3 regions of the Telluria sp. ZT3P26 genome follow, and region 1 is predicted to be linked to each of the others. Evidence: predicted binding sites of a transcription regulator. Region 1 holds the regulator's gene; each other region holds the start of a gene.
What was found. The regulator HrcA, encoded in region 1, represses chaperone genes, less so after heat shock. The targets are predictions, from matches to a motif close to TTAGCACTCNNNNNNNNNGAGTGCTAA.

Region 1 (10,256 bases):
CGGTACGACCTGCTGCTGGCCGCCGGCGGCACCATTTCCGAGTCCTGGACCTTCGATAGCGGCGTACAATACGATGCGGCCGGGAGCAGTCTGTACAGCTCGAACGTGAGCGTGCAGTGGCGTCCGGGGAAGATGAAAGCGGTCAACGCAGAATATCGTTATCAGCGTGACAGCTTCCGCAACATCGACCTGTCGGCGCAGTATCCGATCTCGCGCCGCTGGTATGGCGTAGGCCGGGTCAGCTATGCGCTGCGTTCGTATGGCGTGGGGCAGGCGGTCAATCCGTCCACCGGCAGCAAGCTGATCGAGAGTCTGATCGGCCTCGAGTACCAGGCCGATTGCTGGGTGTTCCGGATGGGCGCGCAGCGTTTCGTGACTGCCGCACAGACGACGTCGACGCCGATCTTCTTCCAGCTCGAGCTCAATGGCTTGTCGCGCCTGGGCCTGGGCAATCCGCTCGAGTCGTTCAACAAGAGCGTCCCGGGCTATACGCGACTGAATGCCGGCCTTGGGCGCCCCTAAGTCAAATTTCAGACTCGGTGTCCATACTTCGTCGTCCAACCTGACGTGAACAATCCTCAAATGAGTGCTTTCCAGATGATGCGTACTACCCGTTTGCAGTCTCTCCAGTTGGCAGCCGCGCTGCTGTGCGCGATGAGCGCCGGCCAGGTCCTGGCCCAGGCCGCGACGCCTGCCGCCACCACGCCGGCCGCCGCCAGCTCGGGCTTCCTGCCGCCTGCCTCGGCCAATGCCAAGGTGGTCGACTCGATCCAGGTCGTCGTCAACGATGAAGTCATCACGCGCAACGAAGTGGCCGGCCGCATGGTCCAGGTGACGGCAAACATGAAGGCGCGTAACGCCCAGATGCCCGACACCGCCACGATGGAGCGCCAGGTGCTCGAGGCGATGATCGTCGAACGCGCCCAGCTGCAGCTGGCCAAGGAGATGGGCGTCAAGGTCGACGACCGCACGCTGGACGCCACGATCGGCCGCATCGCCGAGAACCAGAAGCTGTCGGTGCAGGACATGCGCAACCAGATGGAAAAAGAAGGCATGCCCTTCTCGCAGTTCCGTCAGGATATCCGCAACGAAATCATGATGCAGCGCCTGCGCGAGCACGAAGTCGACAGCAAGGTGCAGGTCTCGGAAGCCGAGATCGACACCTACATGGCTGCCGCCAAGGCCGCCGCCGCCGACCGCATCGAAGTCGACATCGCCCAGATCCTGGTGCGTGTGCCCGAGAACGCGTCGCCCGAGCAGATCGCTGCCCGTGCCGCGCGCGCCGAAGAAGTGATGCGCCAGCTGCGCACCGGCGCCGACTTCGCGCGCATGGCCTCGACCTATTCCGACGCACCGGACGCGCTCAAGGGCGGCGAAATCGGCTGGCGCGATGCCGACCGCCTGCCGCCGAATTTCTCGACCGAGCTGCGCAAGCTGGAAGCCGGCCAGTTCACGCCGATCCTCAAGACCAACGTCGGCTTCCACATCCTGAAACTGGCCGGCAAGCGTTCGCTGGCCAGCGAGACCGACAAGGCCGTCGTCGAGCAGACCCGCGCGCGCCACATCCTGCTCAAGGTCACCCCGACCATGACCGAGGGTGAGGTCAAGCGCAAGCTGCTGGAAATCAAGGAGAAAATGGCCAACAACGCCGGCACCTTCGAAGAGCTGGCGCGCCAGTACTCGCAGGACGGTTCGGCCAGCAAGGGCGGCGATCTGGGCTGGCTGTATCCGGGCGACACCGTGCCGGAATTCGAGACCGCGATGAACGCCCTCAAGCCGGGCGATACGTCCGACATCGTGCAGTCGCCGTTCGGCTTCCACCTGATCCAGGTGGTCGAGCGCAAGAGCGAAGACGTGACGCAGCAGAAAGAGCGCAACGTGGCGCGCCAGGTCCTGCGCGACCGCAAGATGCAGGAAGCGATGGAAGACTGGATGCGCCAGGTGCGCGACCGCGCCTACGTCGAATTCCGCGAGGAGCAGTAAGCAATGGTCGCGCCGCAGGCGCCTGCGCGCCCGCTGGCGCACCATCGCCCCACGCTGGCGATCACGGTCGGCGAACCGGCCGGCATCGGCCCCGAGATCGCGATCCGCGCCGCCTGGGCCATGCGCGATGAGGCCAACTGCGTGCTGGTGGGCGACGCCGCCTTCCTGGCGCTCACGGCCAGCCTGATCGATCCTGCCATCCGCCTGGCCGCCCTGTCGACCCAGGCGCTGCGCAACGGCGGCCTGCCGCACTTCGGCACCGCGCGGCTGGCCGTCATCGACGTGCCGCTCGACGCGCACGTGGTGCCGGGCCGGCTCGACCCCGAGAACGGCCGCGCCGTGCTGGCCACGCTGGACCTGGCGATCGAAGGTTGCAAGCAGGGCTGGTTCGATGCCATCGTCACGGCGCCGCTGCAGAAAAGCACGATCAACGATGCCGGTGTTGCGTTCTCCGGCCATACCGAATACCTGGCCGACAAGACCGGCACCGCCAAAGTGGTGATGATGCTGGCCGGTTCGCCAGGCGAGGATCAACCGTACCTGCGCGTCGCGCTCGCCACGACCCATCTGCCGCTGAAGGATGTCCCGGGCGCACTCACGCGCGAGAACCTGACGCGGGTACTCGATATCCTGCACGCCGACCTGACAACCAAATTCGGCATCGCAGCGCCCGTCATCCTGGTGACCGGCCTGAACCCGCACGCGGGCGAGAACGGTTATCTGGGCCGCGAAGAAATCGACGTCATCACGCCGGTGCTCGAGGCAGCGCGTGCGCGTGGCATCGATGCGCGCGGCCCGTATCCGGCCGACACGCTGTTCCAGCCGAAATACCTGAAGGACGCCGACTGCGTGCTGGCGATGTACCACGACCAGGGTCTGCCGGTGCTCAAGCACGCAACCTTCGGGCGCGGCATCAATATCACGCTCGGCCTGCCGCTGATCCGCACCTCGGTCGACCATGGCACCGCGCTCGACCTGGCCGCGCAGGGCCTGGGCCTGGCCGATTGCGGCAGCATGATCGAAGCGATCGGCGCCGCCATGCACATGGTGCTGGCGCAGCGCGCGGCCGGCATCAAATAATCAAGAAAGCATTCATGAAACACGTCGCACGCAAGCGCTTCGGCCAGAACTTCCTGACCGACAAGCAAGTCCTTTCCGATATCATCGACGCCATCGCGCCGCGCCAGGGCGAGACCATGGTCGAAATCGGCCCGGGCCTGGCCGCGATGACGGCGCTGCTGCTCAAGCAGCTCGACCACATGCACGTCGTCGAACTCGACCGCGATCTGGTCACGCGCCTGGAAAAAGCCTATCCGCGCGAGCGCCTGACTGTACATTCGGGCGATGCCCTGAAGTTCGACTTCGGTGCGATTCCGGTCGCCGAGGGGAAAAAGCTGCGCGTGGTGGGTAATCTGCCGTACAACATTTCCAGCCCGCTGCTGTTCCACCTGGCGGACTTCGCGCACCTGATCGAAGACCAGCATTTCATGCTGCAAAAGGAAGTGGTCGAGCGCATGGTGGCCGAGCCGGGCAGCAAGACCTACGGTCGCCTGTCGGTGATGCTGCAATGGCGCTACGACATGTCGCTGATGTTCATCGTGCCGCCCACCGCGTTCGATCCGCCGCCGCAGGTTGAATCGGCCATCGTGCGCATGGTGCCGGTCAAGCAGCAATTGCCATGCGATGCCAAGCGCCTCGAAGCCGTGGTGGCCAAGGCCTTCTCGCAGCGGCGCAAGGTCATTCGCAACTGCGTGGCAGGGATGTTCACCGAGGCGCAGCTGGTGGAAGCGGGCATCGACCCGAGCGTGCGGCCGGAAGCCGTGAGCCTGGCGCAATATGTGGCGCTGGCCAATCTGCCGAGCCAGGGCTAGTTGTCACGGCCGTCCGGCCACCAGGTCCCAGATCAAAGCGCCTTTACAGGCGCTTTTTTCATGGATGCACGATCCGGTATAGGGTGGGCGGGTTTCCCGCCCACGCGTCCAAACCAATGTCGCACCGTGGTGATGCGATGTTACGTTGAACGCGTGGACGGCATAGCCGTCCACCCTACGATTGTAATCCGGTCACGGTTTTTATCATGAGTCAGCTGGCAACGGACAAAAAAAAGGCCCGCTACAAGAGCGGGCCGAAATCCAATTCTTTTCTGAGGAGAGTTGGAGGAGACAGGATCAGTATGCTGCGTTACAGCATATAAGTCCAATTTTCCTTTCGCATACTCGACATAAGAATTGCGTATAACTCTCCCGGACTATGCCGCGACGCAGGTCACATTGATGTTGGTGATGGGGTCATCACGCATCGTGCCGGTTGGGTTTGCGACGGTGCAGATCTGGCCGACTGGCTGTTTGCTGACCGTGACGCCATAGGTCGTGTCGAACTGCACTGCAGGCAGCTCATAGACGATCGGGGTCGTGGACGGCGGCGTTGCCGGCGTCGCGGCCGAGTAGGAGCCACCCGTACTGCCGTTGGCCAGCACCAGGCCGGCGCCGGTCAGGCCGGTGATCGTGCCACCGATAGGCCGCGTGTTGATCCGGCAAACAATGGCAATGTCAATGTTCACCAGACGGCCCGCCGTGTCGGCGTTGTTGGTGTAGATGCCGCCTTCCGGAACGCCCGGCTCGCAGTTCTGGTGCGCAGGGTTCGCGGTGACGGTGACGGCATAGGTGTCGCCGTATTCCAGCTTGTCCGGGAAGGCAAAGCGCACCGCTGCGCCGGCCGTGGCTGGCGGTGCGACCTTCAGGGGCACGCCGGCATTGGTCAGGACCAGGCCATCATAAACGACGCCGGTCACCGAACCGGCAACGGTGAACTCGGCTTTGTCGCTGCCGCCACAGGCGGCCAGGCTTGCAGCCAGCGCCAGCGCAAGCGCCGGGCGGATCAGGGAAGACTTCATGCGTTTGACTCCAGAAAAAATTAAGGTGCGCACGTGATGGTCACGTTGTTCACATCGGCGGGGCCCATGATGCCGACGCCATTGGCAATGGTGCAGCTCTGGCCGGCAGGGTTCGCGAGGATCGAGACGCCATACGGTGCGTCTTGTGCCACGCGGGCCATGGCGAACGTGGTCGCGCCGGCCGGCACGGGAACGCGGTCCGAGCCATTGACCACAACCAGGTCGCTCTTGAGGTTGCTGACGGTACCGGTCAGGGCCTGGGTCTTGAAAGTGCAGGCGATCTGGATGGTCGTCACGTCAAAGCCGGCGCGGCCCGTGTTCTGAAACAGCTCGCAGTTGGCCACGTTCGTCGGGGTGCTCTTGACCCGCACGTCATACTTGTCGTCCGACGAAATCCGGGTCGGGAAGAAGAACGTGGTCACGCCCGTGCCGTTCGACGGCACGGGAATTTCATAGTCGGAGCCGCCGTTATTGGTCAGGACCATGCCCGGCTTGGTCACGCCGGAGATCTGGCCGCCCAGCAGCAGCTGGCCGTCGTCGCCACCGCAAGCAGTCAGCAGGACCGCGCATGCCAGCGCTGCGCTTGCGCGCAGGTAGGAACTCTTCATATATTCTCCAAATAATCTAGCGGGAAAGCGCAGGCTGCGCGGTTGGAATCAAAAAATCGCTCAACATTTTAGTTCATTTATTAGGCAACCGGTCCATTTGCGTCCCATTTCCATGTGTATCAGGTTGTAAGCACAATGTCATATAAGCAACGTTCAGATTGTGCGGTTTGCTTTTGGCCGCTTGCATCGCTATGCTGGCGTAGCGTTTTTTCATGCCTGTTCCCTGGAAGCCGATGACCCGCCGCCCCTGGCCCAAAGCCGTTCTGTTCGACCTCGACGATACCCTGTGGCCGATCGCGCCCGTGATCCGGACTGCCGAAACCATCCTGTATGCATGGTTGCAGCAGCATGCGCCGCGCGTGGCCGGGCGGTTCACGATCGACAGCCTGCGCCAGGCGCGCCTGGAACTGCTGGCACGCGAGCCCGGGTACGGGATCGACCTGAGCGCGCTGCGCCACGCCGGCCTGGTGGCTGCGTTCGAGCAGGCGGGCGAAGACGTCGCGCGGGTGGACGAGGCCATGGTCTTGTTCATCGCCGCGCGCAATGCCGTGACGCTGTATGACGATGTGGCGCCGGGCCTGGCGAGGCTCCGGCAGCGCGCGTTGCTGGGCTCGGTCACGAATGGCGTGGCCGACCTGGCCACGATCGGCCTGGCCGACCAGTTCCAGGCATCGGTGGCGGCGCGCGACTTTGGCCGCGCCAAGCCCGATCCGGGGATCTTCCTGGCCGGCTGCGCGGCGCTGGGCGTGCAGCCGGCCGACACCCTGTATGTGGGCGACGACTTGCTGCTCGACGTCCAGGGCGCCCAGCAGGCGGGATTGCGCGCTGCCTGGATGAACCGCAGCGGCAAGATCAACGAGCTGGCCGACCAGGTACGGCCCGATGTCGAGGTGGACAGCATCGATGCGCTGCTCGACTGGCTGGATGCCGCGCATGAGCTACCGCATGAGCCACCGCACGAGTTGCCACACGGATCCGCGCCGAAGCGCGTATAACACTGGGATCGGACCGCAACCCTTGCGCTGCCGTGCCGCGCCCCAATTTGATTCTCATCCCAGTACCACAGAAAAAGACGCTTCCCGGAACCATGCAACTCGATCACCGTGCCCAAACCCTGCTCAAAGCGCTTGTCGAACGCTATATTGCCGACGGCCAGCCGGTCGGTTCGCGCGCGTTGTCCAAGCTGTCGGGCCTGGAATTGTCGCCCGCGACGATCCGCAACATCATGGCCGACCTCGAGGACATGGGCTTCGTCGCCAGTCCGCATACCTCCGCTGGCCGGATTCCGACGCCGCGCGGCTACCGCGTATTTGTCGATACCCTGTTGACCGTCAAGCAGCTCGATGAAACGACGGTCGGCGCCGAGCGCATGCGCCTGCCGCTGCAGCATCCGCAAAAACTGATCGCCAACGCGGCCCAGATGCTGTCGTCGCTGTCGCAGTTTGCCGGCGTGGTGCAGAGCCCGCGCCGCGAATCGGTGTTCCAGCAGATCGAATTCTTGCGCCTGTCCGAAAAGCGCATCCTGCTCGTGATCGTCGATCCGCGCGGCGATGTGCAGAACCGCCTGTTGCTGACCGATGTCGACTACACGCCGGCGCAATTGTCGCAGTCGGCCAATTACCTGAACCAGAACTTCGCCGGCCAGTCGTTCGACGGCGTGCGCCAGCGCCTGAGCGGCGAATTGCGCCAGCTGAGCGACGACATGGGGCGCCTGATGCATGCTGCGGTCGAGGCCGGCAGCGAGGCCATGGCCGAGAGCGACGACGTCGTCATTTCCGGCGAGCGCAACCTGCTGTCGGTGACCGACCTGTCGTCGAATATGAGTTCGCTGCGCCAGATGTTCGAGATGTTCGAGCAAAAGACTGGCCTGATGCAATTGCTCGACATGTCGAGCAAGGCCGGCGGCGTACAGATCTTCATCGGCGGCGAATCGAACCTGGTGCCGATGGACGAGATGAGCGTGGTCACCGCGCCGTACGCCGTCGATGGCCGCATCGTCGGCACCCTGGGCGTCATCGGCCCCACGCGGATGGCCTATGAACGGGTCATTCCCATCGTCGACATCACCGCCAAGCTGCTGTCGAACGCACTGAGCCAGCCTTAACAGTTTTTTACTCTTACCAGATGCAAAAAGGGCGCACGGAAAATTCCGGTGCGCCCTTTCTTGTTAACCAGCCTTATCGGCTGCAAATGACTCAGCTTGCTTTACGCGCCGCCTGGCACTGCGGGCAACTGCCGTAGATCGCCAGCGCGTGGTCGACGATCGTGTAGCCGTGGGTTTCGGCGATCATCTTCTGGCGCTGTTCGATTTCGTCATCGTAGAACTCTTCGACCCGGCCGCAGGTGACGCAGACGAGGTGATCGTGGTGCGAGCCGGCGTTGAGTTCGTAGATGGCCTTGCCGGTTTCGAAGTGGTTGCGGTTGAGCAGGCCGGCCTGCTCGAATTGCGTCAGGACGCGGTAGACAGTGGCCAGGCCGACGTCCATGTTTTCAGCCAACAGGATCTTGTAGACATCTTCTGCGGTGAGGTGACGCACGGCGCTGTTCTGGAAGATTTCCAGGATTTTCAGGCGCGGGAGCGTGGCCTTGAGGCCGCTTGCCTTCAGGTCGGTCGGGTTGTTACTCATGTTTGTTACTCGCATATTGGCGGAGTGCTTTATGATATAGCGTTTTGAAAGCTCCCGCTCGAACGATTTGAGGTTACCTATGCGCGTCAAACAAGCCGTATCCCATCGATTTTCCGCCAAGGCGGTGCTGGCGGCAGGTCTCGTCTGCACGCTGACGTTGTCCGGCTGCGCATCCTGGCGCAACCAGACCCGTCCGGCGCCACCGGTGGCAACGGACACGGCGGCCACCGCGGCCGACGCCGACAAATCGGCCGCCATCGCCAATGCCGGCGCGCAGACCGTGCAGGCTTCGCGCCTGCAAAAGTTCCTGTGGATCTTCTCGCCTTACCGTCCGGACATCCAGCAGGGCAACTTCGTCTCGCAAGAGATGCTGAACCAGCTGAAGGCCGGCCAGACGCGCGACCAGGTGCGCTTCCTGCTCGGCTCGCCTCTGCTGCTCGACGCCTTTCATGCCGACCGCTGGGATTACCCGTTCTACCTGGCCCGTGGCAATGGCGAACTGACCACCAGCCGCGTCACCGTGTTCTTCAAGGATGACGTGGTCGAGCGCTTCGAAGGCGGCAACCTGCCAAGCGAACGCGATTACATCGACCGTATCGCCGGCCCAGCCAAGGTGCCGGACAAGAAGGACAAGCCGGAACGCCGTCCGGTCGCACCGGTCACGGTGACCGCCCCGGCAACCCAGCAGTAAGGACTGCCATGACGATGTTGAATATCGCCGTAGCCGGCGCCAGCGGCCGCATGGGTCGCATGCTGATCGAAGCCATCCAGTACGCACCCGACGCCCGCCTGGCCGGCGCGCTCGACATGCCCGGTTCGCCGTTCATCGGCCAGGATGCCGGCGCGTTCGGTGGCTTCCTCACGGGCGTGATGATCGAAGACAGCATCAGGCACGGCCTGCACAACGCCGACGTGCTGATCGACTTCACCCGCCCTGAAGGCACGCTGGCGCACCTCGCGTACTGCGCCGCCAACGGCAAGCAGATGGTGATCGGCACCACCGGTTTCGATGACGCCGGCAAGGCCGAGATCGCCGCCGCCGCCGAGAAGGTCGGCCTGGTGGTCGCACCGAACATGAGCGTGGGCGTGAACGTCACGCTCAAGCTGCTCGAAATGGCGGCAAAAAGTTTTGCTGAAGGCTACGACATCGAAATCGTCGAAGCACACCACCGCCACAAGGTCGATGCACCGTCGGGCACCGCGCTCAAGATGGGCGAAGTCATTGCCGACGCTATTGGCCGCGATCTCAAGGAATGCGCCGTGTACGGGCGCGAAGGCGTCACCGGTGAGCGCGACCCGTCGACGATCGGCTTTGCCACCGTGCGCGGCGGCGACGTCGTGGGCGACCATACCGTCATGTTCCTGGGCACGGGCGAGCGCATCGAGATCAGCCACAAATCCAGCAGCCGCGTGACCTACGCCCACGGCGCGCTGCGCGCCGCGCGCTTCCTGGCAGACAAATCCCACGGCCTGTACGACATGCAGGACGTGCTGGGCCTGAAAGCCTGATATGGCCGTTGCACAACTGAACGGCGCCGCGATCGTCGACGAGGCGTCGTTTCATGCGCAAAGCCGGGCCGCCTTCGGTTTCCCGGCGTCGTACGCGAACAGCATCGACGCCTGGGTGGATTGCCTGAGCTACCTGCGCGACGACGAAAACATGACCCGCTTCCAGCTGGCGCCGGACGACGTGCTCGAGATCGTCATCGTCGACGCTGCGGCCATGAAGGCGGCCACGCCGGATCTGTTCGATGAGCTGGCCTTCTGTATCGGCGGCATCAACGAGCGGTATGAAGATTATGGCGAAACGCCGGCACTGAAACTCGTGCTGCGCTGAAATTGTCCGGGGCAGCGTTCAGCGGGCGCTGTCTCATTGCACCATCCCTGCCTGCACCACGCCACGCCGTAGTGCAAAATCAACAGGTTATAATGACCGGTTCCATCTCCCACATTACGTCTGCAGAAATCATGCAAGAAAAATATAGTCCAGCCGAAGTCGAACAGGCCGCCCAGGCCTACTGGAAATCGATCGACGCCTATAAAGCCGTCGAACACGATCCGCGTTTCCCCAAGGGCAAGTATTACGCCTGCTCGATGCTGCCTTACCCATCGGGCAAGCTGCACATGGGCCACGTGCGCAACTAT
Region 2 (10,256 bases), 590 kb from region 1:
GCTCGGGCCGGTGCAAATCCACTGGTATGGCCTGATGTACGTGGTCGCCTTTGCCCTGTTCATCATGCTGGGCCGCGTGCGCATCCGCATGCCGCACGTGGCGGTGCAGGGCTGGACCAAGGATGACCTGGACGACATGCTGTTCTACGGGATGCTCGGTGTGATCATCGGTGGCCGCCTGGGCGAAGTGCTGTTCTACCAGCCGCTGTACTACCTGGCGCACCCGCTCGAGATCTTCATGATCTGGCGCGGCGGGATGTCGTTCCATGGTGGCTTCCTGGGTGTGCTGATCGCGATGGCGCTGTGGGCCCGCAAGCGCCGCCGCAACATCCTCGACGTGTACGACTTCATCGCGCCACTCGTGCCGCTCGGCTACGCAGCCGGCCGCATGGGCAACTTCATCAACGCCGAACTGCCGGGGCGTCTGGCCGATCCGAGCCTGCCGTGGGCGATGATCTGGCCGGGCGTGGCCGGTCCGCGCCATCCGTCGCCGCTGTACCAGGCGCTGATCGACGGCGTGCTGGTCTTCATCATCCTGTGGATGTTCGCGCGCAAGGCGCGTCCGCGCCTGGCCGTGGGCGCCATGTTCACGCTGCTGTATGGCTGCGCGCGCTTCTTCACCGAATGGTTCCGCGTACCGGATTGGGAAACCACCGTATTCGGCCTGCCGATCACGTCGGGCCAGGTGTTGTCGCTGCCGATGATCGTCGCTGCGCTGGCGATGCTGGTGTGGGCATATCGCAAAGCACCGGCGCAGCCCGTGACGGCATAAGTCCCCTGGGTGGGCGAACGCACAGAGCGCCCACCCTTGCTGCATTCACAATGGGACTCCTCTATATGGAGTCCCGATGGTTCAAGTCCGGCGCACACGACATATCGGCTGGTGGCTGCTGCTCGCAGCCGTCATCGTCGCCAGCGGCATCGCGTTTGCCATCATGTGGCGGCCCACGCTCGCGCCGCACACCGCACCACAATCCTTCGACACCACCCGCATCGACCGCGGCGCCAACCTGGCGCGCCTTGGCATGTGCGCGTCTTGCCATACGCCGGACCTGTCGCGGCCATTCGCCGGCGGCAAGCCGATGAACACCCCGTTCGGCACGGTCCACAGCACCAACATCACCCCCGACACCACCACCGGCATCGGCGCCTGGAGCGCAGCAGCTTTTACACGCGCGATGCGCGAAGGCGTCGCGCGTGATGGTCACCTGTTGTATCCCGCCTTCCCGTACAACCACTATGTACGGATGACCGACGGCGACATCCAGGACCTGTATGCCTATTTCATGACGCGCCCCGCGATTGTGGCGCCGGCGCGCGAGAACCGGATGACCTTCCCGTTCGGGTTCCGCCCCTTGGTCGCATTCTGGAATGTGCTGTACCTGGACGACGCGCCATGGCAGCCAGTGGCCGGGCAATCGGCCGAATGGAACCGCGGTGCGTATCTGGCGGATGCTGTCGCACACTGCGCAGCGTGTCACACACCGCGCACGCTGCTGGGCGGACCCGACCTGAAGAAACAGCTTGGCGGCGGCGAAGCCGATGACTGGTATGCGCCGGCGCTGAACGAGCATTCGCCATCACCCCTGCCCTGGACCCGCGACCAGCTGCAGGCATACCTGCGCACCGGCGTCGCGCACGACCACGCGATGGCGGCCGGGCCGATGCAGGATGTGGTCACGCACCTGGCGCAAGCGGACGAGCGTGACGTGGTGGCGCTGGCCGCCTGGACCCACACTCAATTGGCCAAGGCGCCGCCGCGCGCGACACCGGCGCAGCAGGCCGGCCCGCTGCCTCAGCCCGCGAAGAATGACACCGACCTGCAACGCATGACGCTCGGCTACGCCGTGTATGCCAATTCGTGCGCACGCTGCCACGACGCCGGGCGCGACGCCAGTTCCGGCACCGCGCTGCCGCTGCAAAAGGCGATCGCGCTGTACGACCCCGACCCACGCGACCTGATTCACATCACGCTGGACGGCATCACGCCGCCCGATGGCGAGCCGTCGCGCTTCATGCCGGCCTTTAAAACGATCCTGACTGAGGAACAGACCGGCGCCCTGTCGGCCTACCTGCGCAAATATGGCGCGAACCAACCCGTGTGGCCCGATCTGGACAAGGCCGTGCGCAAAGCGAGCAAAGAATGACGACCTACCGCCTGCAGGTAAACGGCAAGGTGCATGCCGTCGACCAGGATGCCGACACCCCGCTGTTGTACGTGCTGCGCAACGACCTGGAACTCAATGGCGCGAAGTTCGGCTGCGGCCTTGGCCAGTGCGGTTCGTGCACCGTGCTGCTGGACGGGAAGCCGGCGATGTCGTGTATGGTGCCGGTGTCCGTCGTCGGCCAGCGGCCGGTGCGCACCGTCGAAGGGCTGGGCAATGCCACCACGCCGGGCGTGCTGCAGCAAGCGTTCATCGACGAGCAGGCCGCCCAGTGCGGCTACTGCATCGCCGGCATGCTGATGCAGGCCACGGCGCTGCTCGAACGCACGCCCGCGCCGACCGACGCCCAGATCCGCGCCCACATGTCGCCGAGCCTGTGCCGCTGCGGCACGCACATGCGCATCCTGCGCGCGGTGCGGCGCGCCGCCAATGCGCTGGCAGCGAAGGGCAAGCAATGACGATCGATACCGGCCGCCGTGCCTTTCTCGCTGGCGGCGGCGCCCTGACGCTGTCGTTCGCACTGCCGGCAACCGCCTTTGCCGCCCCCGGCGAGCTGCCCAAGAGCCTGGACAAGTCGCCCTGGCTCGACGCCTGGATCCGGATCGAAGCCAATGAACGCATCACGGTATTTACCGGCAAGGCCGAACTGGGTCAGGGCATCAAGACCGCGCTCTTGCAGGTAGTGGCCGACGAACTGCGCCTGGCGCCTGGCCGGCTGCAGCTCGTGACCGCCGACACGGCGCGCACGCCGGACGAAGGCATCACCGCCGGCAGCAACTCGATGAAGGACAGCGGCACGGCGCTGCGCCATGCGGCCGGCCAGGTGCGCATGCGCCTGGGTGAACTGGCCGCAACGCGGCTTGGCGCGCCTGTGGGCAGCCTGATACTGAAGGATGGCGCGTTCAGCGCGGGCGGCCGGCGCGTCACGTTCGGCCAGCTGGTGACGGGCCAGGAACTGCACCTGCGCGCCACGCCGACGCCGGCGCCACCTCCGCCAGGCCCGCGCACGGCCATCGGCAAGTCGGTGCCACGCGTCGACATCCCGGCCAAGGTCACGGGCGGCGCGGCCTACGTGCAAGACCTGCGGCTGCCGCAGATGGTGCATGCGCGCATCGTGCGACCACCGTCGCAGGCCGCGCGGCTGATCGCCGTCGATGTCGCCGCGATCGAACGCCTGCCGGGGGTGCTCAAGGTGGTGCGGGACGGACGCTTTCTCGCCGTGATCGCCGAGGGCGAGTACCGCGCCGTGAAGGCGGCAACGGCGCTGGCGCGGGCCACGCGCTGGGAGACACCGGCGTCGCTGCCGGTGCATCCCGACATGAATGCCTTCATCCGCGCCCAGCCCGCCGAGGCGCTGCCGATCCTGGCGCGCGGCACCGCCGGATCGGCCGGCCACAAGTTCGCCGCGCGCTATACGCGCCCGTTCCAGCTGCACGCGTCAATTGGCCCCTCGTGCGCCGTGGCGCAGCTGGTCGATGGCCGCTACACGGTCTGGACCCATGCGCAGGGTGTTTATCCGCTGCGCACGGCCCTGGCCGAACTGATCGCCGTCAACGAAGACACGATCCGCTGCATCCACGTCGAGGGGTCCGGCTGCTATGGTCACAACGGCGCCGACGACGTCGCGGCCGACGCCATCCTGCTCGCACGCGCCCTGCCCGGCCGGCCCGTGCGCGTGCAGTGGATGCGCGAAGAAGAACATGCGTGGGAGCCGTTCGGCGCGGCGATGGTGGTGCAGGTGGCCGCCACGCTCGACAGCACCGGCCGCATCACCGACTGGCAGCACGACGTCTTCACGCCGCCGCACAACACGCGCCCCGGCAAGGCCGGCAACCTGCTGGCGGCCACGCACCTGGCGCGCCCGTTTGCGCCACCGGTCGCCAAGCCGGCACCGCAACCCGAAGGCAGCGGCGACCGCAATGCGATTCCGTATTACGTGCTGCCCAATGCGCGCGTGGTGCACCACTTCCAGCCAAAGCCGGTCCTGCGCTCATCGGCACTGCGCGGCCTGGGCGCCTACTGCAATGTGTTTGCCATCGAAAGCTTCATGGACGAACTGGCGCGCGCCGCGAACAGCGACCCGGTGGCGTTCCGGCTGCGGCACCTGGACGATCCACGCGCGCTCGACGTGGTCAAGCTGGCGGCAGCAAAGTTTGGCTGGGATGGCTACCGGCGCCCGGCCCGGCGCGGACGTGGCTTCGCATTTGCGCGCTATAAAAACCTGGCGTCGTACTGCGCCATTGCGGTGGAAGTCGAGGTGGCGCGTGAGACGGGCCTGGTGCGCATCACGCGCGCGGTGAGCGCCGTCGATTGCGGCGAGATCGTCAGCCCGGACGGCGTGCGCAACCAGATCGAGGGCGGCATCATCCAGTCGGCCAGCTGGACCTTGCTGGAACAGGTGCGCTTCGACGAATCGCGCGTGCTGACGGTGGACTGGGCGTCGTATCCGATCCTGCGCTTTGCCCAGGCGCCGGAACAGATCGACGTGCACCTGATCGACCGCCCTGGCCAGCCGTTCCTGGGCACCGGCGAAGCGGCGCAGGGTCCGGCCGCGGCAGCCATCGCGAATGCGGTGTTCGACGCCTGCGGCCTGCGCATGCGCGACCTGCCGCTGGACCGCGCGCGGGTGCGCAAGGCCTAGTTGAAGGCTTTCCAGAACATGTAGGCGGCCAGCGCACACAGGATGACGCTGAAGCTGCGCTGCAGCTGCCGTACCGGCAGCTTGTGCGCGGTGCGCGCGCCCAGCGGCGCCATCGACACGCTGGCCAGCACGATGATTGCCAGCGCCGGCAGGTAGATGAAGCCGAGCGACCAGGGCGGCAAACCGGGTTCGCCCCAGCCGAAATAGATGTTCGACAGGGTGCCCATCAGCGCCACCGGAAAGCCGATCGCCGCACTGGTGGCCACGGCATTATGGATGCGCACATTACAGCGCGTCATGAACGGCACCGAGACGAAGGCGCCGCCCGCGCCCACGAGCCCGGCCAGGATGCCGATCACGCTGCCCGCTGCGAACATGCCCGGTTTGCCGGGCAGTTCGCGCGCCGCCGCCGGTTTTTTCCCGATCAGCATCTGGATCGCCGAGAACGCCACGAAGCAGCCGAAAAAGAAGGCCAGCACCGAGGTGTTCATCTGCTTGCCGATCCAGGGCCCGACCCAGGCGCCGATCAGGATGCCGGGCGTGAACAGGCGCACGACCGGCCACAGCACGGCGCCGTGCTTGTGATGCGCGCGCACCGACGACAACGAAGTAAAGAAGATGGTGCCCAGTGAGGTGGCGATCGCCATGTGCACGACGAGTTCTTCGGGAAAGCCGCGCGCCGTGAAGATCATCGTGATGAACGGCACCAGGATCATGCCGCCGCCGACGACAAGCATGCCGGCCACGAAGCCGCCAAACGCACCCATTCCCAGCAGGGCCAGGATCAGCAGCGGATCGAATGCGGGCGCCATCATGGCGCGCCCTTGCCGCGCACGAGCGCGACGATGGCCGTGTACTGGGCTTTCGTGACCGGCGAAATCGATAGCCGGCTGCCCTTCTGCAGCAGCACCATGTCGTCCAGCGCGGCGACCGTGCGCAGTTCGGCCAGCGGCACGAAGCGGCCCGCTTCAACCGCCTTGACATCGACCGAGACCCAGCGCGGCGTTTCCGGCGTGGCCTTCGGGTCGTGGTAATGGCTGGTGGTGTCGAACTGCGATGCGTCCGGGTATGGGCCGCTGACGATGTCGGCGATGCCGGCCACGCCGGGCAGCTTGCCGCCCGAGTGGTAGAACAGCACGCCGTCGCCGACGGCCATCGCATCGCGCATGAAGTTGCGCGCCTGGTAGTTGCGCACGCCAAGCCAGGCCACGGTGGCGCCGGGGGCGGCCAGGACGTCGTCGAAACTGACTTCGTCGGGCTCGGATTTCATCAACCAGTAGCGCATCGCGCTGTTCTCCCTGCCAGCACACGATGCACCGGACGCACACGTAAAAAAAAGCGGCTGCGTACCGAGTGCGCAACCGCTTGTATGTCTAGCCCCCGCCTGTGCCGTTTTTGCCGGCATCCTGAACCACAACGGTTCAAGGCGGTCACGGTCAGATCAATTTCGGGTTCGTCGGACTAGCGACGCTCACACCCATCGAACTTGTTCCACGACCTATGCGTAAGAATGGTTCAAGGAATATATGGCAAATCTCGAACACCGCAGGGTAGGAAGGAGTTTACTCCTTTGACCAGTCCTGTCAAACGGATTCGGCCTTTCAGGCCAGATTTTCCTGGTCAGCCAGAACGCGGTCGAGCACCGTGTGCATCGACTCGAGTTTTTGCTTGACCTCGAGGATCGACATGTCCGACAGCGGCCCTTGCGGCGATTTCACCGACAGGAATTCGGCGGCCACGCTCAGTGCTGCCATGACAGCGATGCGGTCGGTACCCTTGACCTTGCCCGAATCGCGCAACTGGCACATCTTGCTGTCGAGGTAGCTCACGGCTTCGCGCAGCGTGCGCTGTTCGCCGTCGCGGCAGGACAGGCGGTACGACTGGCCCATGATATGTACGTCGAGATAAATCATGCTGTCCCCTCACGGCGGGCGTGGGCAAGATGCGGCGGCACCGGCGCATTGGCATCGAGTGGCGCGTCTGCGGCAGGTTCGTCCGCGGCGTCCGATTCGTCTGGTGGCTTGGGCAGCTCGTCCAGCAGCGCTTCGACGCGGCGCTGCGCTTCGATCAGGCGCTCCTTGAACGCCACGTTCTCGGCGCTGAGCAGCGTATTGGCCTGGCGCAGCAGGTAGTTCTCGGCACGCAACGACTGGGTCAGTTGCGCAAGCCGGTCGATTTTGTCTGAGAGGTCTTGGAATTCGGAAATCATCCGACACTATAGGATCGAGTTGCTTTTTCCGTCAACCGGTGCGTATTGCCGTGCGGCAGTAGTAGCGCGCTGGCGTGCGGCACCGTTATGGCTGGCGGTGTACGCTGCCGGCCTCCCGTCCTGCCGCGCGCTGCGGACAAGGCGCAGCAAACATGGTGCAAATGCCAATGTCATCATTGCGCTATATCACCTGTTTACAATGATTTCGCCATCATGCGCCTTGAAATGACAGGGTATCGTCCCTATAATTAGCACTCGTTAGCTGAGAGTGCTAACAACTCTTTGCAGACCGGCGCAGCATCGACAAGTTGCTGCGACGGCGTCAAAAACGCCAGTTAAACCATTGAATATTAAGGAGTTTTGCATGAACCTTCGCCCTCTGCACGATCGCGTAATCGTGAAGCGTCTCGACCAGGAAACCAAAACTGCGTCCGGCCTGATCATCCCTGATGCCGCGGCAGAGAAGCCGGACCAAGGCGAAGTTCTCGCCGTTGGTAACGGTAAAGTGCAAGATAACGGCCAGCTCCGCCCTCTGGAAGTGAAAGTCGGCGATCGCGTGCTGTTCTCCAAGTATGGCGCTCAGACCGTCAAGATCGATGGCCAGGAACTGCTGGTGCTGCGCGAAGAAGAAATCCTCGCGATCGTCGCACTGTAATTTCTGATCCCACTCACGAACATTTCGGAGAAATAACAAATGGCAGCTAAAGAAGTAGTATTCGGCGACGCAGCGCGCGCCAAGATGGTCGAAGGCGTCAACATCCTCGCCAATGCAGTCAAAGTCACCCTGGGCCCGAAAGGCCGTAACGTCGTGCTCGAGCGCTCGTTCGGCGCGCCGACCGTCACCAAGGATGGTGTCTCGGTCGCCAAAGAAATCGAACTGAAAGACAAGCTGCAGAACATGGGCGCGCAGATGGTCAAGGAAGTTGCTTCCAAGACCAGCGACAACGCCGGTGACGGTACCACCACCGCAACCGTGCTGGCCCAGGCCATCGTCCGCGAAGGCATGAAGTTCGTTGCCGCCGGCATGAACCCGATGGACCTGAAGCGCGGCATCGACAAGGCAGTTGCTGCCACCGTCGAAGAACTGCGCAAGATCGCCAAGCCAACCACCACCACCAAAGAGATCGCACAAGTCGGCGCCATTTCGGCCAACTCGGAAACCTCGATCGGTGAGCGCATCGCTGAAGCGATGGAAAAAGTGGGCAAGGAAGGCGTCATCACCGTGGAAGACGGCAAGTCGCTGAACGACGAGCTGGACATCGTGGAAGGCATGCAGTTCGACCGCGGTTACCTGTCGCCGTACTTCATCAACAACCCGGACAAGCAAGTCGCTGTGCACGAAAATCCATTCGTCCTGCTGTGCGACAAGAAAATCTCGAACATCCGTGACCTGCTGCCGGTACTGGAACAAGTCGCAAAAGCTGGCCGTCCACTGGTCATCGTCGCTGAAGACATCGACGGCGAAGCGCTGGCGACCCTGGTCGTCAACAACATCCGCGGCATCCTGAAGACCGTCGCTGTCAAGGCCCCGGGCTTTGGCGACCGTCGCAAGGCCATGCTGGAAGACATCGCTGTCCTGACCGGCGGCCAGGTCATCGCTGAAGAAGTCGGCCTGACGCTGGAAAAAGTCACGCTGGAAGAGCTGGGCCAGGCCAAGCGTATCGAAGTCGGCAAGGAAAACACCATCATCATCGACGGCGCTGGCCAGGCTGAATCGATCGAAGGCCGCGTCAAGATGATCCGCGCCCAGATCGAAGAAGCGACCTCGGACTACGACCGCGAAAAACTGCAAGAGCGCGTGGCCAAGCTGGCCGGCGGCGTTGCCGTGATCCGCGTCGGTGCAGCCACCGAAGTCGAGATGAAAGAAAAGAAAGCACGCGTTGAAGATGCACTGCACGCTACCCGCGCTGCCGTGGAAGAAGGCATCGTTGCCGGCGGCGGCGTGGCCCTGCTGCGCGCCCGTGCCAACATCACGGTCAAGGGCGACAACCCTGACCAGGACGCTGGTATCAAGATCGTCCTGCGCGCAATGGAAGAGCCACTGCGCATGATCGTCCAGAACGCCGGCGAAGAGCCATCGGTCGTCGTTGCAGCAGTGTTGGCCGGCACCGGCAACTACGGCTACAACGCAGCCAACGGCACCTACGGCGACATGGTCGAAATGGGCGTGCTGGATCCAGCCAAGGTCACCCGTTCGGCACTGCAGAACGCAGCGTCGATCGCCGGCCTGATGCTGACCACCGATTGCATGGTCTCGGAACTGTCGGAAGACAAGCCAGCCGGCGGCATGGGTGGTATGGGCGGCATGGGCGGTATGGGTGGTATGGACGGCATGATGTAATTGCCGGGGCGGTCCGGGCGAAGCGCGCTGCATGCTTCGCCCAGGTTACCCACGATAAAAAACCCGCGAGGCTCACACCTCGCGGGTTTTTTGTTGTCTGCACATCGTGCGTTGAGCGCAACTCAGCGGGCGCGCGGGCCCTTGCGGCGCAGCCACAGCAGCGCAGCCAGTGCGACACCGCCCAGCCACAGCGTGCCCGGTTCGGGCACTTCGGTCGGCGGGACCGGCTCGACGACGGTATTGCCCGGCGGCGTCGGCGCGGTTGGCGTGCCCGGCGTGCCCGGCGTGGTTGGCGTGCCAGGCGTGGTTGGCGTGCCCGGTGTCGTTGGCGTGCCCGGCGTGACAGGCGTATCACCCGGCGTATCGATCACCGCAACCGGTGTTGGCAGGGATGGCGGCATAGCGACCGGGATCGGTCCCGTGTCACTGCCAGGACGACCAACGCCACCCGTATCGCCAGCGACCACGCTACCCGGCGCTGGCGTCGGCACCGGCACCGGCGACAACACGTCAATGGTGGTGTCCTCGTTGCCAGCGACCGGGCTGGCAAAGTCTGGCACGCCGCCACGATAGATCGGTGTGTCATACCAGTCCGGCAGGCTCGGTGCCTGACCCGGGCGGGACGGCATCGGCGTCGGCGTGGCATTTGCCAGCGTCAGCAGGCCAGCGCCATTCGGGAAGCTGGTGGCATAGTAGCGCTGCCCCACTGCCTCGCTGGTGTTCACGTCGTCCATGCCCACGGGCAGCAAGCCGCCCTCTTCACCGGGCACACCCACCAGATCGGATGGGGCGCCGGCATCGAGCACGGTATCGAGTTCGGCCTCGCTTGGGCCATGGCGTTCGACCGGATACTGCGGCACGTCCGAGATGCGGTTGGCGCAGCGGGCGCGGATGTCATGC
Region 3 (10,256 bases), on a different contig from region 1:
CATCATCTTGCTCAACTCAGAAAATATGATACATGTGTTTCCATGTGGAATCAAAGAGATTGATTCGATTCTGCGGAATCTGCGCACTTTGCTGATTTTTTACAACAGTCGTTGCATTCCTGGCATGTGACTGCGGTTTATTCTGCCGGTTCGGCCCATGCGCGTGCATGCGCCACCGCCCGCGCCCAGCGCGCCATCAGCGCCGCGCGCCGGTCGGCCTCCATCCGCGGCTCGAAACAGGTATCGACCTGCCACTGGTGTTCGAGCGCCGCCGGCGATTCCCAGATGCCGCACGCCAGACCCGCGAGCCAGGCGGCGCCCAGCGCCGTCGTCTCGGTCACGCGCGGACGCACCACCGGGATGCCGAGCAGGTCGGCCTGGAACTGCATCAGCAAGTCGTTGCGTGCGGCGCCGCCATCGGCGCGCAGTTCGGTGACGGCGCAGGCCGCGTCCTTCTGCATCGCCGCCAGCAGTTCGGCGCTCTGGTAGGCGATGGCCTCGAGCGCGGCGCGCGCGATATGGGCGCCAGTGGTGCCGCGCGTCATGCCGAGGATGGTGGCGCGTGCGTACGGATCCCAGTGCGGCGCGCCCAGTCCCGTGAAGGCCGGCACCAGCATGACGCCGCCGCTGTCGGGCACGCTCATGGACAGCGCCTCGACCTCGCGCGACTGGCGGATGATGCCCAGGCCGTCGCGCAACCACTGGACCGTGGCCCCGCCCATGAAGACACTGCCTTCGAGCAGGTAGTCGGTGCGCCCGTCGATCGTCCAGCCGACGGTCGACAGCAGCCGGTGATGCGATACCGGTGGCGCGGCGCCGGCATGCATCAGCATGAAGCACCCGGTGCCGTAGGTATTCTTGGCCATCCCCTTGCGATGGCACGCCTGGCCGAAGGTGGCTGCCTGCTGGTCGCCGGCAATGCCGGCAATCGGGATCGGGTGGCCGAACCATTCGGCGGCGGCATGGCCGACCAGGCCACTGCTGGGCACGATCTCGGGCAGCACCGCGCGCGGGATGTCGAACAGCGCCAGCAAGGCGTCATCCCAGGCCAGCGTGTGGATGTTGAACAGCATCGTGCGCGACGCATTGCTGGCATCGGTCACGTGGCGCCCGCACAGGCGGTAGACCAGATAGCTGTCGACGGTGCCAAACGCCAGCTCGCCCCGCTCCGCCCGCTGGCGCGCGCCCGGGACATGGTCGAGCAACCATTGCAGCTTGGTCGCGGAAAAATACGCATCGAGTTCCAGGCCGGTCAGTTCGGCGATCATGGCGGCCCTGCCCGCCTCGCGCAGCCGGTCGCAGGCGCCCGCCGTGCGCCGGTCTTGCCAGACGATGGCGTTGGCCACGGGTTCGCCGGTAACGCGGTCCCACAGCAGCGTCGTTTCGCGCTGGTTGGCGATGCCGATCGCGGCGATGCGCGCGGGATCGATGCCGCTGTCGGTCAGCGCGGCGCGCGCGCAGGCGAGCTGGCTGTCCCAGATATCGCGCGGGTCGTGCTCGACCCAGCCAGGCTGCGGGAAATGCTGGGGAAATTCGCGCTGGCAGCTGGCGACGGCCACGCCGGCATCGTCGAACACGATCGCACGCGAACTGGTGGTGCCCTGGTCGAGGGCGAGGATGTAGTGGGTCAATGCGGTCTCCGGGACGACCGGGGAAAACGCGCACCGAGCGGTGCGCGTTATAAATTATGTGTAAAGCAGGCCGATAGGCCGGATTCTGTGTAATGCCACCTTGCGGCGACACTTGGACAATCATTCCTCTAGGCGCTGAATTACTCCAGCGCTCAAGCTTCCTACCCGCACGCTCCGCGAGCAACATCAACGCGTGCCTATTTGGAATTGCTCCGAGTGGAGGTTACCGCGTTTCACCGTAACTAAATACGCTCGTCTCTGTGGCCCTGTTCCTCGCCTTGTACCACTGGCTTGCGCCAGCGGATTTCGGCGGACGGCCGTTAACCGTCACCCTGCTCTATGGAGTCCGGACCTTCCTCCCGTCCACGACCTTGCGGCGTGGACCAGCGACTGCCTGGCCTGCTTCACGGGGGCATTGTAACCGATATCCCTCTGGCCAAGCCCGGCGCCGCGCCCCCGTTTTCTGAAATTTGATGTCGCCATTCCAAAAGCCGCATGCAGGCCGCTCACTTAGAATACTTGCAAGCGAACCCTATAAGGACGACCCTCCCATGACGCACCCTTCCCGCACCGGCGGCCAGATCCTGGTCGATGCCCTCTCCATTCACGGCGTCGATACCGCCTTCGGTGTCCCGGGTGAAAGCTACCTGGACGTGCTCGACGCGCTGCATGATTCGAACATCCGGTTCGTGATCAACCGCCAGGAAGGGGGCGCGGCGTTCATGGCCGAGGCCTACGGCAAGCTCACCGGCAAGCCGGGCATCTGCTTCGTCACGCGCGGACCGGGCGCCACCAATGCGTCGATCGGCGTGCACACGGCGTACCAGGATTCCACGCCGATGATTCTGTTCATCGGCCAGGTAGGCAACGACTTCGTCGACCGCGAGGCGTTCCAGGAAATCGACTACCGCCGCATGTACGGCCAGATGGCCAAGTGGGTGGCCCAGATCGACCGCGCCGACCGCATCCCCGAATACCTGGCGCGCGCATTCCAGGTCGCCACCAGCGGCCGTCCCGGTCCGGTGGTGCTGGCGCTGCCCGAAGACATGCTCGTGTCACTGGCGGAGGTCGCCGACACGCGCGCCTATACGCCAGCGCACGGGGCGCCATCCGCCGACCAGATCGCGCAACTGCGCACGATGCTGGCCGAGGCCGAGCGTCCGGTCGTGCTGCTTGGCGGCGGCACCTGGACTGCGCAAGCCTGCGCCGACCTGGCGCGGTTCGCCGAGCGCAATCACCTGCCGGTGGGTTGCACGTTCCGCTTCCAGGACCTGCTCGACAACGCACACCCGAACTACATCGGCGACGTCGGCATCGGCATCAATCCGAAGCTGGCCGCGCGCGTGAAAGATGCGGATCTGGTGATTGCCATCGGTCCGCGTCTGGGCGAGATGACGACCGGTGGCTACACCTTGCTGGCCGCGCCCGTGCCGGCCCAGCGCCTGGTGCACATCCACCCCGATCCGGAAGAACTGGGCAGCGTGTACCAGGGCGAACTGATGATCGCGGCCGGCATGCCGCAGGCGTGCGCCATGCTCGCCGCGATGGAACCGGTCGACGCAAGCTGGCAGGCCAATGTGACGCAGGCCAGGGAGGAGCTGGCCGCGTGGCAGGCGCAGCCTGCCCTGCTGCGCGAAGGCGTCCCGCTCGACCTGTGGCAAGTAGTGCAGGATCTGCAAAGTGCTCTGCCGCCCGACGCCATCATCACCAACGGCGCCGGCAATTACGCGTCGTGGGCGCACCGCTTCTACCGGTATGGCGGCATGCGCACGCAGCTGGCGCCGACCAATGGCGCGATGGGATATGCGGTGCCAAGCGGCGTTGCAGCCAAGATCGTGCATCCCGAGCGGGCCGTGGTGACCTTTGCCGGTGACGGCGAATTCATGATGACGGGCCAGGAACTGGCCACCGCCGTGCAGTACGGCGCTGGCGTCGTGATCCTGGTCTTCAACAACAATATGTTCGGCACGATCCGCATGCACCAGGAGCGCACCTATCCGGGCCGCGTGTCGGGCACGAACCTGCACAATCCAGATTTCGCGGCGCTGGCGCGCGCCTATGGCGGCCATGGCGAAGTGGTCGACCAGACCGCCGACTTCGCACCGGCTCTGGCGCGGGCGCTGGCCTACACGGCGCAGGAACATTTGCCGGCCGTGATCGAGCTGCGCTACGACGGCAATCTGATTACGCCGAACGCCACGCTCGAGATGATGCGCGCGCAGGCCGAGGCCGCAAAAGGAGCACGCTAACGCGCAAAGCGGGAACGTATTGCTGCTCTGGTAAAATATTCGCACGTTTTTTCATCGCCGGCCCCGCCGGCGTTCGCACGAAGTCCCCCACCAGACACTATGTTCAGCTTCTTCAAAAGAAAGAAAGCGCCCGATACCCCGGCGCCGGAACCTGTTGCACCTGCTGCACCCGCGGCGCCTGTCGCCAGGCCCGCGCCACCGGCGCCCGCCGTGGGCAAATCCGACGTCAAACCGGACGCCAGGCCCGAGGTCAAGACCGAGGTCAAGACCGAGGTCAGCGTGCTGCACGAAGGCAGCAACCTGTTCCCGGAAACCGCCGAGCGCCCCACCACCGAGCAGGAAAAGAAACACTCATGGATGGCGCGCCTAAAGGCCGGCCTGTCCAAGACCTCGAGCAATCTGTCGCTGCTGTTCGTCGGTGCGCGCATCGACGAAGACCTGTACGAAGAACTCGAAGCGGCGCTGCTGATGTCCGACGCCGGTATTGCCGCCACCGAGCACCTGCTCACCGAGCTGCGCCGCAAGGTCAAGGAAGACAAGCTGCTCGACGCCGCTGCCGTCAAGACGGCGCTCAAGGGCCTGATGATCGAGATGCTGCTGCCGCTGCAAAAGCCGCTTGAACTGGGCCGCCACGATCCTTTGGTGATGATGATCGCGGGCGTGAACGGCGCCGGCAAGACCACCACCATCGGCAAGCTGGCCAAGCACATGCAAAGCTTCGACCAGTCGGTGCTGCTGGCTGCGGGCGACACGTTCCGCGCCGCTGCGCGCGAGCAATTGATGGTCTGGGGCCAGCGCAACAACGTGACCGTGATTTCGCAGCAGTCGGGCGATCCGGCCGCCGTTGCATTCGATGCGGTCCAGTCGGGCAAGGCGCGGGGCACTGACGTCGTCATGATCGACACGGCCGGTCGCCTGCCGACCCAGCTGCACCTGATGGAAGAGCTGAAAAAGATCAAGCGCGTCATTGGCAAGGGCATGGCGGGTGCGCCCCATGAAATCCTGCTCGTCATCGACGGCAACACCGGCCAGAACGCGCTGGCGCAAGTCAAGGCGTTCGACGATGCGCTGGGCCTGACGGGCCTGGTCGTTACCAAGCTCGATGGCACCGCCAAGGGTGGCGTGCTGGCCGCGATCGCGCAGAACCGCCCGATTCCCGTGTACTTCATCGGCGTGGGCGAAAAGCTGGAAGACCTGCAGCCATTCAACGCCGAAGAATTCGTCGACGCGCTGCTTGGCTGATCGAACAAGGACACCATGATTGCATTCCAGTCAGTATCGAAGCAGTACACGCACGGCGACGCACAGGGCAGCTACGCGCTGCACGACGTCACGCTCGCCATCGGCAAGGGCGAGCTGGTCTACCTGGCCGGCCCGTCGGGCGCGGGCAAGTCGACCCTGATGAAAATGGTCGCCGGCGTCGAGCGGCCCACCAGCGGCAAGGTGATCGTCAGCGGCCATGACGTCGGCCGCATCAAGCCGGCCGGCATCCCGTTCCTGCGCCGTAATATCGGCATCATCTTCCAGCAGCAGCGCCTGCTCAACGACCGCAATATCCTGGCCAATACGATGCTGCCGATGCTGGTGACCGGTGCGCGCACGGCCGAAGCCGAGCAGCGCGCCCGCGCCGCGCTCGACAAGGTCGGCCTTCTCGACCGCGCCCGCGCGATGCCGCTCGAACTGTCCGGTGGCGAACAGCAGCGTGTGGCCGTGGCCCGCGCCATCGTCAACCGCCCGCAGATCATCCTGGCCGATGAACCCACCGCCAACCTCGACCGCGTTGCGGCCGACAAGGTACTCGATGCACTGCGCTCGTTCCATGCGGTGGGCGTCACGTGCGTGATCTCGACCCACGACGATTATGTGCTGGAGCGCGCCGAGCGCGTCATCCGCCTGGAAAATGGCCAGCTGGTCGGAGGTGCAGCATGAGCCCGTGGTTGCGCCAGCATCGTTTCGCCCTCGTGGCCGCGCTGTCCACCGTGCGCAAGTCGCCCGGCAGCTTCCTGTTCAACGTGCTCGTCGTCGCGCTCGCGCTCACGCTGCCGTTCGCGGGCCTGACCTTGCTTGACAATGTACGGCCCCTGTCCGAGCAGTTATCGGTCGACCCCGAGATCAGCCTGTTCATGCGCGAAAATGTCAGCCGGGCCGATGCACAGGCATTGCTGCCGCAGATTCGCCAGATCGTTGCCCAGGGCAAGGGCGAGGTCACCTTCGTGCCGCGCGAAGAAGCGCTGGAATCGCTCAAGGAACGCAGCAGCCTGGGCGGCGTACTGGAAACGCTGGGCGAAAATCCCCTGCCGGACAGTTACGTGATGAAGCTGGACGGCTTTGCCAGCGCCGGCGCTGCCGCACAGGTCGACGCCATCACCGAGCGCCTGCGCGCCCTGCCGGGCGTCGAAACGGTGCAGGTCGACTCGGCCTGGGTCAAGCGCCTGGCCGCCCTGCTCGGGATCCTGCGCCTGGCCCTGCTGCTGCTGGCCGGCACGCTGGGCATCGTTGTCATCGCGGTGGTGTTCAATACGATCCGCCTGCAGGTGCTGACGCAGAAAGAAGAAATCTCCGTCTCGCAACTGCTGGGCGCGACCAACGATTTCATCCACCGCCCGTTCTTTTACACCGGCGCGCTGCTCGGCCTGTGCGCTGGCGGCGTGGCGCTGGGCGTGGTCATGCTGGCGTTACACCCGCTCAACGGGGCCATCGCCGAGTTTGCACGCCTGTACGGCTCGCAGTTTCAGTTGATGCCACTGGGCGGGCTGGCCATTGCCGGCTTGCTGGCGGTGAGTGCCGGACTGGGCCTTGTCGGCGCCCTGCTGTCGGTGCGGCGCCACCTGGCGCGGGCGCGCTGACGGGCTGATGGGGTGCCGCTAGCGGCACTCCTACAATATTGCTGAATAAAAAAGATTGATTCAGGGTGTTGAAAATGCCGGAAGTGTCACCATTTCCAGAGCAGGGCGAGGCGGCCGTTGTGCTGCCTCCCCAATTACCTGGCCGTCGGAACGCGCCGCAGTGCGCCCATACTCCTACGGTCACGTCGCACTTCCCTACGCTGTCTTGCGTAGAACTCCTACAGGCCTCCCCAGTCGTACGTGCGCTATTCAACAGAGAGCATGTCTCGTGCGCCTTACTCTGAACCTGTACGCGATTTCCAGTGTTTATCAGCTGAATTTTGAGCTGGATCAAACGAATACCCAAACGCTGTTCTAGAGTAGATTGCTTGCGGAATTAATTCCTATGGGCAATACTTTGGACAGTCTTAAGTTCTGGCCACGTTCTGGCACTCTCTTTGGGGGAGTGCTAATATATGGTCCAAGGCAATCGAATTTCAAGTAAAAGCATCCGTACACGACGAAGCGACATGCGCTTCGCGATGGCGTCACCGGCATGAGGCCGAGGCCCGTCAGGATGCAGCAAGATTATTAAAAGGGAAATAAACATGTCCGCACAATCCGCATTGGTCCCGACCGGCAATCGTGCTCTGGGACTAGGTTTCACCGGCAATCTCGGCAATATCGATGCGTACATCTCGGCGGTGAACCGCCTGCCGATGCTGACGCACGAAGAAGAGATGTCGCTGGCAAAGCGGCTGCGCGACGATAACGATCTCGACGCAGCGCAAAAAATGGTGCTGTCGCACCTGCGCCTGGTGGTGTCGATCGCGCGTGGCTATCTGGGCTACGGCCTGCCACACGCCGACCTGATTCAGGAAGGCAATATCGGCCTGATGAAGGCAGTCAAGCGCTTCGACCCGAACCAGGGCGTGCGCCTGGTGTCGTACGCGATGCACTGGATCAAGGCCGAGATGCATGAATACATTCTCAAGAACTGGCGCCTGGTGAAAGTCGCGACGACCAAGGCGCAGCGCAAGCTGTTCTTCAACCTGCGCAGCAACAAGACCGGTCTGGACGCGATGTCGCCGGGTCAGGTCGATGATCTGGCCAAGCTGCTGGGCGTCAAGCGCGAAGAAGTGATCGAGATGGAAACCCGTCTGTCGGGCCGCGATATCGCCCTCGAATCGCCAACCGACGACGAAGACGACAAGTTCTCGCCGATCGCCTACCTGTCGTCGGAGCAGCAAGAGCCGACCAAGGTCATCGAAGCGCAGCAGGTAACGCGCCTGCAGTCCGAGGGCCTGGAATCGGCACTTGGCAAGCTCGACCCGCGTTCGCGCCGCATCATCGAAGCGCGCTGGCTGGCCAACGACGACGGTTCGGGCGCCACGCTGCACACGCTGGCGGAAGAATTCAGCGTGTCGGCCGAGCGCATTCGCCAGATCGAATCGGCTGCGCTCAAGAAGATGAAGGGTTCGTTGACGGCGTTCGTTTAAAGCCGCCCTGCTCTGTCCGGAACCCCGCCTCGGCGGGGTTTTTTCTTATGTGGCGTCGCTTTCTACAATACCGCCTTGGCGGATTTTTGTTGCGTTGAACGCGTGGGTGGCATAGCCGCCCACCCTACGGTATTTTTTGTAGGGTGGACGGGTTTCCCGTCCGCGCGTCCAACAAAACGTGGCCGCCACGAAACCGGGGTAACCTGAACGCGTGCAGCCGCCGCCAACACGTTTGTCCCCCATTGGCTAGAATGGTCCTTCTGACACGTCAGCTCAAGGAAAAGCCATGCCTGATTCAACGCCGTATGTCCCGCCAACCGTCTGGACCCCGCCCGCCACCCCGGGCGGCGCGTTTGCCAATATCAACCGCCCGGTCGCCGGACCGACGCACGAGCAAGAATTACCGGTGGGTGAGCACCCACTGCAGCTGTACTCGCTGGCCACGCCCAATGGTGTGAAGGTCTCGATCATGCTCGAAGAACTGCTGGCCGCCGGCCATGCGGGCGCCGAGTACGATGCCTGGCTGATCCGCATTAACGAAGGCATGCAGTTCTCGAGCGGCTTCGTCGATGCCAACCCCAACTCGAAGATCCCGGCCCTGGTCGACCGCAGCGGCCCAGAGCCGGTGCGCGTATTCGAATCAGGTGCGATCCTGGTGTACCTGGCCGAAAAATTCGGCGCCTTCCTGCCGAAGGATGGCGTGGCGCGCACCGAGACGATGAACTGGCTGTTCTGGCAGATGGGCTCGGCGCCATTCATGGGCGGCGGCTTCGGTCACTTCTATGCCTATGCGCCGGAAAAGCTGCAATACCCGATCGACCGCTACGCAATGGAAACCAAGCGTCAGCTCGATGTCCTTGACCGCCATCTGGCCGACAACCGCTACATGGCCGGCGACGATTACACGATTGCCGACATGGCTATCTGGCCATGGTATGGCGGCATGGTGCTGGGGCAGTTGTACGACGCCGCCACGTTCCTGTCGGTACACGAGTATAAGCACGTCAAGCGCTGGGCCGATGCGATCGCGGCGCGCCCGGCTGTGGTGCGTGGGCGCAAGGTCAACCGGTCGTTCGGGCCGGCAGAAGACCAGGTGCTGGAACGCCATAGCGCCGCTGATCTCGACTGATCGTCGCGGCGGCGCTCACGACGCCGCCGCTGCAACCTCGAGCAGGTAGCGCTGCGCCATCAGCACCGCCATCTCGTGCGCCGGCATCGGGCGCGCGATGAAGTAACCCTGCACCTCGTTGCAGTCCAGGCCGCGCAGGATCGCCAGTTGCTCCGCGGTCTCGACACCCTCGGCCACGACCGACATCCCCAGCGCGTGCGCCATCGACACGATCGCCTGAAAGAACACCTTGCCCTCTTTCGACCTGGCCAGCTCGTTGGTGAACGCGCGGTCGACCTTGAGCACGTCCATTTTCAGGCGCTGCAGTTGCGACAGCGACGAGTAGCCGGTGCCGAAGTCGTCCACGTGCAGCTTCACGCCCAGCGCGCGCAGCGCCGCCAGTTCAGCCAGGATGTCGTCCTGGTCGCCCATCATCGCCGACTCGGTGATTTCCACCTCGATCAGACTGGCCGGCACGCGGTGGCGCACCAGGGCCGCATGCAATTGCCGCTGCACGCCGCCACGCATGAACTGCTTGGGTGAGACATTGATCGACACGGGCACGAGCGGCACGCCGGCCTCGCGCCAGGCCGCCAGTTGCGCGCAGGCCTTCTCGATGACAGCCTCGCCGATGCGGATGATCAGGCCCGTCGCTTCGGCCAGCGGAATGAAGTCACCCGGCGCGACCATGCCCAGCACAGGATGGCGCCAGCGCACCAGCGCCTCCATGCTCAGCAATTCGCCACTGCGGGCGTCGACGCGCGGCTGGTAATGCAGCACGAACTGGTCGCCCTCCAGCGCCTCGAGCATGCTTTGCTTGAGGCGCGCGCGCGAATTGAGCGTCGTCGACAACGACGGGTCGAAGAAGCGGTATTGCCCCTTGCCGTCGTTCTTGCCGACATACATGGCGATGTCGCTGTGCCGCACCAGCGTCTCGGCATCGG

Region 2: the regulator HrcA is predicted to act here: its motif matches at 7,264-7,290, upstream of groES (co-chaperone GroES).
Region 3: the regulator HrcA is predicted to act here: its motif matches at 7,152-7,178, upstream of rpoH (RNA polymerase sigma factor RpoH).

What each region holds. Positions count from the first base shown of each region.
Region 1 covers NZ_JCASII010000001.1:34,450-44,705, forward strand. The annotation lists gene AC56LN_RS00170 (LPS-assembly protein LptD) at 1-522, shown strand, start outside; gene AC56LN_RS00175 (peptidylprolyl isomerase) at 583-1,983, shown strand; gene pdxA (4-hydroxythreonine-4-phosphate dehydrogenase PdxA) at 1,987-3,063, shown strand; gene rsmA (16S rRNA (adenine(1518)-N(6)/adenine(1519)-N(6))-dimethyltransferase RsmA) at 3,078-3,854, shown strand; gene AC56LN_RS00190 (hypothetical protein) at 4,232-4,876, opposite strand; gene AC56LN_RS00195 (hypothetical protein) at 4,897-5,484, opposite strand; gene AC56LN_RS00200 (hypothetical protein) at 5,558-5,698, opposite strand; gene AC56LN_RS00205 (HAD family hydrolase) at 5,718-6,479, shown strand; gene hrcA (heat-inducible transcriptional repressor HrcA) at 6,572-7,588, shown strand; gene fur (ferric iron uptake transcriptional regulator) at 7,680-8,111, opposite strand; gene AC56LN_RS00220 (outer membrane protein assembly factor BamE) at 8,191-8,802, shown strand; gene dapB (4-hydroxy-tetrahydrodipicolinate reductase) at 8,811-9,620, shown strand; gene AC56LN_RS00230 (barstar family protein) at 9,622-9,948, shown strand; gene leuS (leucine--tRNA ligase) at 10,080-10,256, shown strand, end outside.
Region 2 covers NZ_JCASII010000001.1:619,893-630,148, reverse strand. The annotation lists gene lgt (prolipoprotein diacylglyceryl transferase) at 1-772, shown strand, start outside; gene AC56LN_RS02725 (c-type cytochrome) at 849-2,147, shown strand; gene AC56LN_RS02720 ((2Fe-2S)-binding protein) at 2,144-2,623, shown strand; gene AC56LN_RS02715 (xanthine dehydrogenase family protein molybdopterin-binding subunit) at 2,620-4,806, shown strand; gene AC56LN_RS02710 (sulfite exporter TauE/SafE family protein) at 4,803-5,618, opposite strand; gene AC56LN_RS02705 (EVE domain-containing protein) at 5,618-6,091, opposite strand; RNA gene ssrS (6S RNA) at 6,180-6,361, opposite strand; gene AC56LN_RS02695 (cell division protein ZapA) at 6,408-6,719, opposite strand; gene AC56LN_RS02690 (hypothetical protein) at 6,716-7,015, opposite strand; gene groES (co-chaperone GroES) at 7,380-7,670, shown strand; gene groL (chaperonin GroEL) at 7,710-9,356, shown strand; gene AC56LN_RS02675 (PEP-CTERM sorting domain-containing protein) at 9,479-10,256, opposite strand, start outside.
Region 3 covers NZ_JCASII010000004.1:247,201-257,456, reverse strand. The annotation lists gene glpK (glycerol kinase GlpK) at 138-1,631, opposite strand; RNA gene rnpB (RNase P RNA component class A) at 1,690-2,037, opposite strand; gene AC56LN_RS14885 (thiamine pyrophosphate-binding protein) at 2,183-3,880, shown strand; gene ftsY (signal recognition particle-docking protein FtsY) at 3,980-5,122, shown strand; gene AC56LN_RS14875 (cell division ATP-binding protein FtsE) at 5,138-5,809, shown strand; gene ftsX (permease-like cell division protein FtsX) at 5,806-6,726, shown strand; gene rpoH (RNA polymerase sigma factor RpoH) at 7,314-8,204, shown strand; gene yghU (glutathione-dependent disulfide-bond oxidoreductase) at 8,491-9,333, shown strand; gene AC56LN_RS14855 (bifunctional diguanylate cyclase/phosphodiesterase) at 9,349-10,256, opposite strand, start outside.